Regions from separate parts of the Viridibacillus sp. FSL R5-0888 genome, predicted to be linked through region 2. Evidence: a T-box and tRNA genes for the amino acid it is inferred to sense, from the RefSeq annotation. Region 2 holds a T-box; the other regions hold tRNA genes.
What was found. The T-box of region 2 lies ahead of serS (serine--tRNA ligase). A T-box ahead of a tRNA ligase gene usually reads a tRNA of that ligase, here a tRNA-Ser.
Positions count from the first base shown of each region.

Region 1: it encodes a tRNA-Ser, which carries the amino acid that the T-box ahead of serS (serine--tRNA ligase) is inferred to sense. The anticodon was not compared.
Region 3: it encodes a tRNA-Ser, which carries the amino acid that the T-box ahead of serS (serine--tRNA ligase) is inferred to sense. The anticodon was not compared.

Region 1 is NZ_JBBPAU010000001.1:601,169-605,033, reverse strand. It holds tRNA gene MKY02_RS03005 (tRNA-His) at 1-3, opposite strand, end outside; tRNA gene MKY02_RS03000 (tRNA-His) at 51-126, opposite strand; tRNA gene MKY02_RS02995 (tRNA-Trp) at 144-217, opposite strand; tRNA gene MKY02_RS02990 (tRNA-Tyr) at 230-313, opposite strand; tRNA gene MKY02_RS02985 (tRNA-Thr) at 323-398, opposite strand; tRNA gene MKY02_RS02980 (tRNA-Phe) at 406-481, opposite strand; tRNA gene MKY02_RS02975 (tRNA-Asp) at 511-587, opposite strand; tRNA gene MKY02_RS02970 (tRNA-Met) at 591-667, opposite strand; tRNA gene MKY02_RS02965 (tRNA-Val) at 690-765, opposite strand; tRNA gene MKY02_RS02960 (tRNA-Glu) at 781-855, opposite strand; tRNA gene MKY02_RS02955 (tRNA-Ser) at 878-969, opposite strand; tRNA gene MKY02_RS02950 (tRNA-Asn) at 975-1,049, opposite strand; rRNA gene rrf (5S ribosomal RNA) at 1,061-1,176, opposite strand; rRNA gene MKY02_RS02940 (23S ribosomal RNA) at 1,313-3,865, opposite strand, start outside.
Region 2 is NZ_JBBPAU010000001.1:26,905-30,769, reverse strand. It holds gene MKY02_RS21970 (SF0329 family protein) at 1-124, shown strand, start outside; gene MKY02_RS00115 (SF0329 family protein) at 143-703, shown strand; gene serS (serine--tRNA ligase) at 744-2,030, opposite strand; T-box leader at 2,151-2,366, opposite strand; gene pdxT (pyridoxal 5'-phosphate synthase glutaminase subunit PdxT) at 2,398-2,991, opposite strand; gene pdxS (pyridoxal 5'-phosphate synthase lyase subunit PdxS) at 2,996-3,865, opposite strand, start outside.
Region 3 is NZ_JBBPAU010000001.1:864,059-867,923, forward strand. It holds rRNA gene MKY02_RS04235 (23S ribosomal RNA) at 1-913, shown strand, start outside; rRNA gene rrf (5S ribosomal RNA) at 1,047-1,162, shown strand; tRNA gene MKY02_RS04245 (tRNA-Val) at 1,172-1,247, shown strand; tRNA gene MKY02_RS04250 (tRNA-Thr) at 1,266-1,341, shown strand; tRNA gene MKY02_RS04255 (tRNA-Lys) at 1,354-1,429, shown strand; tRNA gene MKY02_RS04260 (tRNA-Leu) at 1,449-1,533, shown strand; tRNA gene MKY02_RS04265 (tRNA-Gly) at 1,559-1,633, shown strand; tRNA gene MKY02_RS04270 (tRNA-Leu) at 1,640-1,728, shown strand; tRNA gene MKY02_RS04275 (tRNA-Arg) at 1,758-1,834, shown strand; tRNA gene MKY02_RS04280 (tRNA-Pro) at 1,839-1,915, shown strand; tRNA gene MKY02_RS04285 (tRNA-Ala) at 1,935-2,010, shown strand; tRNA gene MKY02_RS04290 (tRNA-Met) at 2,038-2,111, shown strand; tRNA gene MKY02_RS04295 (tRNA-Ile) at 2,128-2,204, shown strand; tRNA gene MKY02_RS04300 (tRNA-Ser) at 2,227-2,319, shown strand; tRNA gene MKY02_RS04305 (tRNA-Met) at 2,352-2,428, shown strand; tRNA gene MKY02_RS04310 (tRNA-Asp) at 2,432-2,508, shown strand; tRNA gene MKY02_RS04315 (tRNA-Phe) at 2,538-2,613, shown strand; tRNA gene MKY02_RS04320 (tRNA-Gly) at 2,618-2,691, shown strand; tRNA gene MKY02_RS04325 (tRNA-Ile) at 2,699-2,775, shown strand; tRNA gene MKY02_RS04330 (tRNA-Asn) at 2,786-2,860, shown strand; tRNA gene MKY02_RS04335 (tRNA-Ser) at 2,866-2,956, shown strand; tRNA gene MKY02_RS04340 (tRNA-Glu) at 2,961-3,032, shown strand; gene MKY02_RS04345 (MerR family transcriptional regulator) at 3,256-3,865, shown strand, end outside.

The DNA.
Region 1 (3,865 bases), 570 kb from region 2:
CGCCATAATATTATTATTATATCTAAATTATTTTATTGTCAAAAATTAAATGGGGCGACTGATGGGAATCGAACCCACGAATGCCTGAACCACAATCAGGTGCGTTAACCACTTCGCCACAACCGCCATAATATAATTTAAATTGGCAGGGGCAGTAGGAATCGAACCCACATCAAAGGTTTTGGAGACCTCTATTCTACCGTTAAACTATGCCCCTAAAATAAAAAAATGGTGGAGGGGGACGGATTCGAACCGCCGAACCCGAAGGAGCGGATTTACAGTCCGCCGCGTTTAGCCTCTTCGCTACCCCTCCAGAAAAACATGGTGCCGGCGAAAGGAGTCGAACCCTCGACCTACTGATTACAAGTCAGTTGCTCTACCAACTGAGCTACACCGGCATTATTATGGTGGGTCAGGACGGAATCGAACCGCCGACACTTAGAGCTTCAATCTAATGCTCTACCAACTGAGCTACTGACCCATAATAATTTAATATTCTTTTTTAAAAAATGGCGGTCCGGACGGGACTCGAACCCGCGACCTCCTGCGTGACAGGCAGGCATTCTAACCAACTGAACTACCGGACCATTTGGTTGCGGGGACAGGATTTGAACCTGTGACCTTCGGGTTATGAGCCCGACGAGCTACCGAACTGCTCCACCCCGCGATAATGGTATTATTGACTTAAATGGTGGAGGATGACGGGATCGAACCGCCGACCCCCTGCTTGTAAGGCAGGTGCTCTCCCAGCTGAGCTAATCCTCCGTATAACGTTATAAATGGTGACCCCTACGGGATTCGAACCCGTGTTACCGCCGTGAAAGGGCGGTGTCTTAACCGCTTGACCAAGGGGCCATTTAATAAATGAGAATGTGTATGGCGGAGAGCAAGGGATTTGAACCCTTGAGACAAGGTTACTCGCCTACACGATTTCCAATCGTGCTCCTTCGGCCACTCGGACAGCTCTCCAAAAATGGCTCCGAAGGTAGGACTCGAACCTACGACCGTCCGGTTAACAGCCGGATGCTCTACCACTGAGCTACTTCGGAATAATATGATCGCCTAGCAACGTCCTACTCTCACAGGGGGAAACCCCCAACTACCATCGGCGCTAAAGAGCTTAACTTCCGTGTTCGGCATGGGAACGGGTGTGACCTCTTTGCCATCATCACTAGACTATTGTATTACCTAAGGACAAGAATAATTATATCATCTTTTTTAAATTTTAGCAAGTGTTTTTTGCTATTTTAGAAAAGTTTTTTATTATTCTCTCAAAACTGGATAAATTACATTGAAGTTTGTTAAGTAAAATTTGGTTAAGTCCTCGATCTATTAGTATTCGTCAGCTCCGTATGTCGCCACACTTCCACCTCGAACCTATCTACCTCATCGTCTTTGAGGGATCTTACTTACTTGCGTAATGGGAAATCTCATCTTGAGGGGGGCTTCATGCTTAGATGCTTTCAGCACTTATCCCGTCCACACATAGCTACCCAGCGATGCCCTTGGCAGAACAACTGGTACACCAGCGGTGTGTCCATCCCGGTCCTCTCGTACTAAGGACAGCTCCTCTCAAATTTCCTACGCCCACGACGGATAGGGACCGAACTGTCTCACGACGTTCTGAACCCAGCTCGCGTACCGCTTTAATGGGCGAACAGCCCAACCCTTGGGACCGACTACAGCCCCAGGATGCGATGAGCCGACATCGAGGTGCCAAACCTCCCCGTCGATGTGGACTCTTGGGGGAGATAAGCCTGTTATCCCCGGGGTAGCTTTTATCCGTTGAGCGATGGCCCTTCCATGCGGAACCACCGGATCACTAAGCCCGTCTTTCGACCCTGCTCGACTTGTAGGTCTCGCAGTCAAGCTCCCTTATGCCTTTACACTCTACGAATGATTTCCAACCATTCTGAGGGAACCTTTGGGCGCCTCCGTTACTCTTTAGGAGGCGACCGCCCCAGTCAAACTGCCCGCCTGACACTGTCTCCTACCCCGCTAAGGGGCATGGGTTAGAAGTTCAATACATCTAGGGTAGTATCCCACCAACGCCTCCTCCGAAGCTGGCGCTCCGGAATCTCTGGCTCCTACCTATCCTGTACAAGATGTATCAAAATTCAATATCAGGCTACAGTAAAGCTCCACGGGGTCTTTCCGTCCTGTCGCGGGTAACCTGCATCTTCACAGGTACTATAATTTCACCGAGTCTCTCGTTGAGACAGTGCCCAGATCGTTACGCCTTTCGTGCGGGTCGGAACTTACCCGACAAGGAATTTCGCTACCTTAGGACCGTTATAGTTACGGCCGCCGTTTACTGGGGCTTCAATTCGCACCTTCGCTTGCGCTAAGCACTCCTCTTAACCTTCCAGCACCGGGCAGGCGTCAGCCCCTATACGTCACCTTACGGTTTTGCAGAGACCTGTGTTTTTGCTAAACAGTCGCCTGGGCCTATTCACTGCGGCTCTCTCGGGCTTTCACCCTACTAGAGCACCCCTTCTCCCGAAGTTACGGGGTCATTTTGCCGAGTTCCTTAACGAGAGTTCTCTCGCACACCTTAGGATTCTCTCCTCGACTACCTGTGTCGGTTTGCGGTACGGGCACCTTTTACCTCGCTAGAGGCTTTTCTTGGCAGTGTGAAATCAGGAACTCCGGACATACGTCCTCGTCATCACAGCTCAACGTTATAGAAATGGGATTTGCCTCATTTCACGCCTCACTGCTTGAACATGCATAACCAACAGCATGCTTACCCTATCCTACTGCGTCCCCCCATTGCTCAAATGGTAAATAGGTGGTACAGGAATATCAACCTGTTGTCCATCGCCTACGCCTATCGGCCTCGGCTTAGGTCCCGACTAACCCTGAGCGGACGAGCCTTCCTCAGGAAACCTTAGTCATTCGGTGGACGGGATTCTCACCCGTCTTTCGCTACTCATACCGGCATTCTCACTTCTAAGCGCTCCACCAGTCCTTCCGGTCTGACTTCACAGCACTTAGAACGCTCTCCTACCACGGACATCTAAGATGTCCATCCACAGCTTCGGTGAATTGTTTAGCCCCGATACATTTTCGGCGCAGCGTCACTCGACCAGTGAGCTATTACGCACTCTTTAAATGATGGCTGCTTCTGAGCCAACATCCTGGTTGTCTAAGCAACGTCACATCCTTTTCCACTTAACAATTACTTTGGGACCTTAGCTGGTGGTCTGGGCTGTTTCCCTCTTGACTACGGATCTTATCACTCGCAGTCTGACTCCCGTGCATAAATCACTGGCATTCGGAGTTTGTCTGAATTCGGTAATCCGGGATGGACCCCTAGTTCAAACAGTGCTCTACCTCCAGGATTCTTTATCACGAGGCTAGCCCTAAAGCTATTTCGGAGAGAACCAGCTATCTCCAGGTTCGATTGGAATTTCTCCGCTACCCACACCTCATCCCCGCACTTTTCAACGTACGTGGGTTCGGGCCTCCAGTAAGTGTTACCTTACCTTCACCCTGGACATGGGTAGATCACCTGGTTTCGGGTCTACAACCACATACTCATTCGCCCTATTCAGACTCGCTTTCGCTGCGGCTCCGTCTTCTAAAACTTAACCTCGCATGTAATCGTAACTCGCCGGTTCATTCTACAAAAGGCACGCTATCACCCATTAACGGGCTCTAACTACTTGTAGGCACATGGTTTCAGGATCTATTTCACTCCCCTTCCGGGGTGCTTTTCACCTTTCCCTCACGGTACTGGTTCACTATCGGTCACTAGGTAGTATTTAGCCTTGGGAGATGGTCCTCCCAGATTCCGACGGAATTTCACGTGTTCCGCCGTACTCAGGATACACTCAAGAGAGAATGAACTTTCAACTACAGG
Region 2 (3,865 bases):
TGCATACTCATTACTTGATCGTCGTGTAGGGAAACGTAAATTAAAAAACATGACTGCACCACAGTCTTCATTTGAAAGAAAGTTTTATCATATCCGTTGTGAGGCAGAAGGTATTCACTATTAGATTCAAGGGAGATAACCTATGCAATTTAGCAAAATCAAAAAAAAATACGAAAGCTTTCTTTGTAAAAAGTTGCAAGGTCGCGTGAAGATTTATGCAACAACATATCGCAAAGCACATGATAACCCAGCAAGTGTTTGGCTTACATTAGATAAACAAAAAATTTTAAATGCAGATGATTTAAGTTTTATCGTTCCGAGGAACATACTGTATGCGCAACTAAAAGAACAACATATGCTAAAACCAATACCATATAATAGAGACTTCAATGTAATGTTAGGATTCCCTGAAAGACGAGCATTAGAGGATGCCTATGATTTAGCTGAAGAAACTTTAATGGAACGAGGAAATTTCGAAAGCTTTTACTTGTATGAAGCAATCATGTACTATATGCAATTATCCATTGAAGAATCATTACTATCAGAAAATGTACTCATTCAAGCCTTTGCAATGTTTGATTACCGTTTAGGAAAACGCAGATTACAAAATTTAAACATGACTGGAGTTCATCCTACTATTCAGCAATTTTATCAAATTCGCTGTGAAGCAGAGAGCATTATAAATAAAACAAAAAAAGGCTAATGCAGGAGAGCCCCCTAGCATTAGCCTTTTCGTTTATAAATTATTTAGTTGGTGCTTGAATTACTTCTTTACCGCCCATATACGGACGTAAAACTTCAGGAATAACTACAGAACCATCTGCTTGTTGATAGTTTTCAAGAAGTGCTGCAACTGTACGCCCAATTGCTAGACCACTACCATTTAATGTGTGCACATATTCAGGTTTTGCCCCTGTTTCACGACGGAAACGGATATTGGCACGACGCGCTTGGAAATCTTCAAAGTTAGAGCAAGAAGAGATTTCACGGTAAGTACCTTGAGCTGGAATCCATACTTCTAAATCGTATTTTTTCGCAGCAGTAAAGCCTAAATCTGATGTGCACATTTTTAATTTACGATATGGTAGACCTAAAAGTTGAAGAACCTTTTCAGCGTGGCCTGTTAATTTTTCCAATTCATCATAAGAATCTTCTGGTTTTACGAAACGCACAAGTTCTACTTTATTAAATTGGTGTTGGCGAATTAAACCACGCGTATCACGGCCAGCAGATCCCGCTTCAGAACGGAAAGAAGCACTATAAGCTGAAAAGCCTTTCGGTAAAATATCAGCATCTAAAATTTCATCACGGAAGAAGTTTGTTACCGGTACTTCTGCTGTTGGGATTAAGAAGTAATCTGTATCCGCTAATTTGAAGACGTCTTCTTCAAATTTTGGAAGCTGACCCGTACCTGTTAAACTATCACGATTAACGATTACAGGTGGTAACATCTCTTCATAGCCATGTTCTTCAGAATGTAAATCCATCATGAAACTCATTAAAGCACGTTCTAAACGAGCACCTAGACCACGGTAAAATACGAAACGGCTACCTGTTGTTTTTGCAGCACTTTCAAAATCGATGATGTTCAAATCTGTACCTAGATCCCAGTGTGCTTTAACCTCAAAATCAAACTCAGGAATGTCGCCCCATTTAGCTACTTCCACATTATCATCTTCCGTGTCTCCAACTGGTACACTTTCATGTGGAATATTTGGTAAACGCATCATCATATCTTGGAATTTACCTTCCACCTCACGAAGCTCTGTATCCAATGCTTTAATGTCATCGCCGACTTTACGCATATGTGCGATTTCAGCATCCGCATTTTCTTTATTACGTTTCTTTTGAGCAATTTGTTCAGAAACTTGGTTGCGCTCAGCTTTCAATACTTCTGTTTTTGCGATTAAATCACGGCGTTGTTGATCAAGAGTTTCAAATTGATCAAAGGTTCCTAAATCTTCATTACGGTGAGATAGCTTTTCTTTAATTTCCGTATAATTATCACGGATTCGTTTAATATCTAACATATGTCCATTCCTCCAGTTTTGTAAATTCGATAATAGAAATGTATCAAGGTAATCTTACAAAACAATACTTTAGGTCTAGGATATACTAAAAATAAGCAACAAAAAAGCCCTCATCCCCATGAAAGGGACGAGAGCATACCCGCGTTGCCACCCTAATTGATTGCACCTAAATGCAATCCACTTGTTTCATAACGGCTTGTTGGCCGGCCACAGCCTACTAAAGATTCAGCTGAGCAACTCCAGGACGGATTCACAAGGTTTTTTATCGACTTACACCAACCGTCGACTCTCTATAAAAAAAACTTACTTGCTACTACTTCCTATCATCGTGTTTAATTTGAATTTTATCCATACTTTACAATAGATTTCACCGTTTTGCAAGTGTGGTCAAAACACTTTTCTCAACCATCTGCACAAAGTATGCCATGATTCGTTGATCCTCTGTCAATTCCGGATGAAATGAACAGCCTAAAAACTGTCCATCTTTCGCTAAAACAACGCGTCCATTACACTGTGCTAATACTTCAACATTCGATCCCACTGATACAATATGAGGTGCACGTATAAATACTGCCGGGAAGTTTTCACCAATATTTTTTATAGAAAGGGGTATTTCAAAGCTATCAATCTGTCTACCAAATGAATTACGTTCAACAATAACATCCATTACGCCAATATGGGGCGTTTGCTGGCCAATGACATTTTTCGCTAATAATATTAATCCTGCACAAGTACCAAATATTGGTTTACCATCGTCAGCAAATTGACGAAGGGGTTTCATCATGCTGTAACGGTCAATTAGCTTCCTCATCGTTGTACTTTCACCACCCGGTAGTACAAGACCTTCTAGCTCCTTTAATTGTTCTGCATTCTTTACAACAATTGGAACAGCACCAGCTGCTTCTATAGCTTGAACATGCTCACGTACAGCACCTTGCAAACCTAAAACACCGATTTTCATCATCTTACCAGCCTCGATCTTGCATACGATCTTGTGGATTTAAGCGGGAGATTTCGATACCTTTCATCGGAACCCCAAGTTCCTTCGAAATTTCAGCGATTAATTTATAATCCTTGTAATGAGTTGTTGCTTCTACAATGGCTTTTGCAAACTTGGCAGGATTTTCAGATTTGAAGATACCTGAGCCTACAAAAACACCATCTGCTCCAAGCTCCATCATTAATGCTGCATCAGCGGGAGTTGCTACTCCACCAGCAGCAAAATTTACAACCGGTAATCGACCTAAACGGTTGATTTCTAATAAAAGTTCATAAGGTGCACCTAAAATTTTTGCCTCTGTCATTAGTTCATCTGGTGTCATGTTTGCAACTTTACGTACCTGTGCATTCACTTGACGTATATGGCGAACAGCTTCAACTATATTACCCGTTCCTGGCTCACCCTTTGTACGAAGCATCGTTGCCCCTTCAGCAATACGACGTGTTGCTTCACCTAAATCGCGACATCCACAAACAAAGGGCACTTTATAATCGCTTTTTAGCAAATGATATTCTTCATCTGCTGGTGTTAACACCTCACTTTCATCTATGTAATCTACGCCCATTGCTTCTAAAACACGAGCTTCTACAATATGGCCAATTCGCGCTTTTGCCATTACAGGTATTGATACGGCTGACATCACTTCTTCCACAATTCGAGGATCTGCCATACGCGCTACTCCACCAGCAGCTCGGATATCAGACGGTACACGCTCCAGAGCCATAACAGCAACTGCGCCCGCCTCCTCAGCAATTTTTGCTTGCTCAGCATTAATTACATCCATAATTACGCCACCCTTTTGCATTTCTGCCATTCCACGTTTTACTCGAACTGT
Region 3 (3,865 bases), 840 kb from region 2:
GCACTGTCTCAACGAGAGACTCGGTGAAATTATAGTACCTGTGAAGATGCAGGTTACCCGCGACAGGACGGAAAGACCCCGTGGAGCTTTACTGTAGCCTGATATTGAATTTTGATACATCTTGTACAGGATAGGTAGGAGCCAGAGATTCCGGAGCGCCAGCTTCGGAGGAGGCGTTGGTGGGATACTACCCTAGATGTATTGAACTTCTAACCCATGCCCCTTAGCGGGGTAGGAGACAGTGTCAGGCGGGCAGTTTGACTGGGGCGGTCGCCTCCTAAAGAGTAACGGAGGCGCCCAAAGGTTCCCTCAGAATGGTTGGAAATCATTCGTAGAGTGTAAAGGCATAAGGGAGCTTGACTGCGAGACCTACAAGTCGAGCAGGGTCGAAAGACGGGCTTAGTGATCCGGTGGTTCCGCATGGAAGGGCCATCGCTCAACGGATAAAAGCTACCCCGGGGATAACAGGCTTATCTCCCCCAAGAGTCCACATCGACGGGGAGGTTTGGCACCTCGATGTCGGCTCATCGCATCCTGGGGCTGTAGTCGGTCCCAAGGGTTGGGCTGTTCGCCCATTAAAGCGGTACGCGAGCTGGGTTCAGAACGTCGTGAGACAGTTCGGTCCCTATCCGTCGTGGGCGTAGGAAATTTGAGAGGAGCTGTCCTTAGTACGAGAGGACCGGGATGGACACACCGCTGGTGTACCAGTTGTTCTGCCAAGGGCATCGCTGGGTAGCTATGTGTGGACGGGATAAGTGCTGAAAGCATCTAAGCATGAAGCCCCCCTCAAGATGAGATTTCCCATTACGCAAGTAAGTAAGATCCCTCAAAGACGATGAGGTAGATAGGTTCGAGGTGGAAGTGTGGCGACATACGGAGCTGACGAATACTAATAGATCGAGGACTTAACCAAATTTTACTTAACGAACTTCAATGTAATTTATCCAGTTTTGAGAGAATAAGAAAAAAACTTTTCTAAAATAGCAAAAAACACTTGCTAAACTTTAAAAAAGATGTTATAATAATTCTTGTCCTTAAGAAAATAGTCTAGTGACGATGGCAAAGAGGTCACACCCGTTCCCATGCCGAACACGGAAGTTAAGCTCTTTAGCGCCGATGGTAGTTGGGGGTTTCCCCCTGTGAGAGTAGGACGTTGCTAGGCGAACAATATGGAGGATTAGCTCAGCTGGGAGAGCACCTGCCTTACAAGCAGGGGGTCGGCGGTTCGATCCCGTCATCCTCCACCATTATTTTAAATAAACAATGCCGGTGTAGCTCAGTTGGTAGAGCAACTGACTTGTAATCAGTAGGTCGAGGGTTCGACTCCTTTCGCCGGCACCATTCATTTTATATGAGCCATTAGCTCAGTTGGTAGAGCATCTGACTTTTAATCAGAGGGTCGTAGGTTCGAATCCTACATGGCTCACCATTTTTAAAAAACATTATATGCGGGTGTGGCGGAACTGGCAGACGCACTAGACTTAGGATCTAGCGCCGCAAGGCGTGGGGGTTCGACTCCCTTCACCCGCACCATAATTTTTAAGTTTATCAGCATATTGCGGAAGTAGTTCAGTGGTAGAACACCACCTTGCCAAGGTGGGGGTCGCGAGTTCGAACCTCGTCTTCCGCTCCAAAATATGCCGGGGTGGCGGAACTGGCAGACGCACAGGACTTAAAATCCTGCGGTAGGTGACTACCGTACCGGTTCGATTCCGGTCCTCGGCACCATATTTTAATATAATATAAGTGATATAAATGCGCCCGTAGCTCAATTGGATAGAGCGTCTGACTACGGATCAGAAGGTTGTGGATTCGACTTCTGCCGGGCGCGCCATTAACGGGAAGTAGCTCAGCTTGGTAGAGCACTTGGTTTGGGACCAAGGGGTCGCAGGTTCGAATCCTGTCTTCCCGACCATTAATACTTTCAACCCTATGGGGCCTTAGCTCAGCTGGGAGAGCGCCTGCCTTGCACGCAGGAGGTCAGCGGTTCGATCCCGCTAGGCTCCACCAATTTATTACTAAATTTAATACCATCATGGCGGCGTAGCTCAGCTGGCTAGAGCGTACGGTTCATACCCGTGAGGTCGGGGGTTCGATCCCCTCTGCCGCCATACTAACCAAACTAAAGGACCTTTAGCTCAGTTGGTTAGAGCAGACGGCTCATAACCGTCCGGTCGCAGGTTCGAGTCCTGCAAGGTCCACCATCTACACAACGTTATATTTTTTGGAGGAATACCCAAGTCTGGCTGAAGGGATCGGTCTTGAAAACCGACAGGCGGGTCATACCGCGCGGGGGTTCGAATCCCTCTTCCTCCTCCATTTTTTAAAATTTAATTTCATAATATCATTATCGCGGGGTGGAGCAGTTCGGTAGCTCGTCGGGCTCATAACCCGAAGGTCACAGGTTCAAATCCTGTCCCCGCAACCAAATGGTCCGGTAGTTCAGTTGGTTAGAATGCCTGCCTGTCACGCAGGAGGTCGCGGGTTCGAGTCCCGTCCGGACCGCCATTTTTTAAAAATATTGTATTAATCATCATGGGTCAGTAGCTCAGTTGGTAGAGCATTAGATTGAAGCTCTAAGTGTCGGCGGTTCGATTCCGTCCTGACCCACCATGATGCGGGTGTAGTTTAGTGGTAAAACCACAGCCTTCCAAGCTGTTGTCGAGAGTTCGATTCTCTTCACCCGCTCCAATTTTATGGGCCTATAGCTCAGCTGGTTAGAGCGCACGCCTGATAAGCGTGAGGTCGATGGTTCGAGTCCATTTAGGCCCACCATTAAAATTTTTCCGAAGTAGCTCAGTGGTAGAGCATCCGGCTGTTAACCGGACGGTCGTAGGTTCGAGTCCTACCTTCGGAGCCATATATGGGGAAGTACTCAAGTGGCTGAAGAGGCGCCCCTGCTAAGGGTGTAGGTCGCGTAAGCGGCGCGAGGGTTCAAATCCCTCCTTCTCCGCCATATAGGCCCCTTGGTCAAGCGGTTAAGACACCGCCCTTTCACGGCGGTAACACGGGTTCGAATCCCGTAGGGGTCATACTTTAAAAACCATTAGAATCAAATATGATTCTAATGGTTTTTTTGCGTTTGGAAAGTAAATTGAAAAGGCATTTTTTTAATGAGTTAAAGCTATTTTTGCAGATAATGAAAGTAACATACTAAGTAAAGGCTGATTGCCGATACTTAGATTTTTTATTTTAAATACTGTTGACCTTAACGTTACGTCAAACTATATAGTAGAAACATGGAGGTGAAAGAAGATGGAAATGACAATTCAAAAACTTGCTCAGCTGTCAGGAGTTAGTTCAAGAACATTGCGTTATTATGATGATCTAGGCTTGTTAAAACCTGCACGTGTAAATTCTTCAGGTTATCGTATTTATGGGCAAGAAGAGATTGATTTGTTACAGCAAATATTATTTTATCGTGAATTAGGCTTTAAGTTAGAAGTCATTAAAGAAATCATAACAGTCGAGAATTTTGACTATAAGAATGCCTTAATGGAGCATTATAAGGCATTAATGGAGAAACGCCACCAATTAGATGTCATGATAACAACGGTAACTAAAACGATCAGTGCTATGAATGGAGGAATTCAAATGTCGAATGAAGAAAAGTTTGAAGGTTTAAAGGAAAAAATGATTTTAGATAATGAAAAACAATATGGTCAAGAGATACGTCAAAATTACGGAGATACTACAGTTGATGCTTCCAATAATAAAGTGCAACAAATGACTGAGCAGCAATATGAAGAAGTGCAAGCATTAGAGCAAGACGTGAAGAGATTATTAAAGCAAGCAATGGAAACTGGTCAAGCTGATAGTGATGTTGCTCAGCGTGCTGCCGAAGCACATAAGCGATGGTTAATGT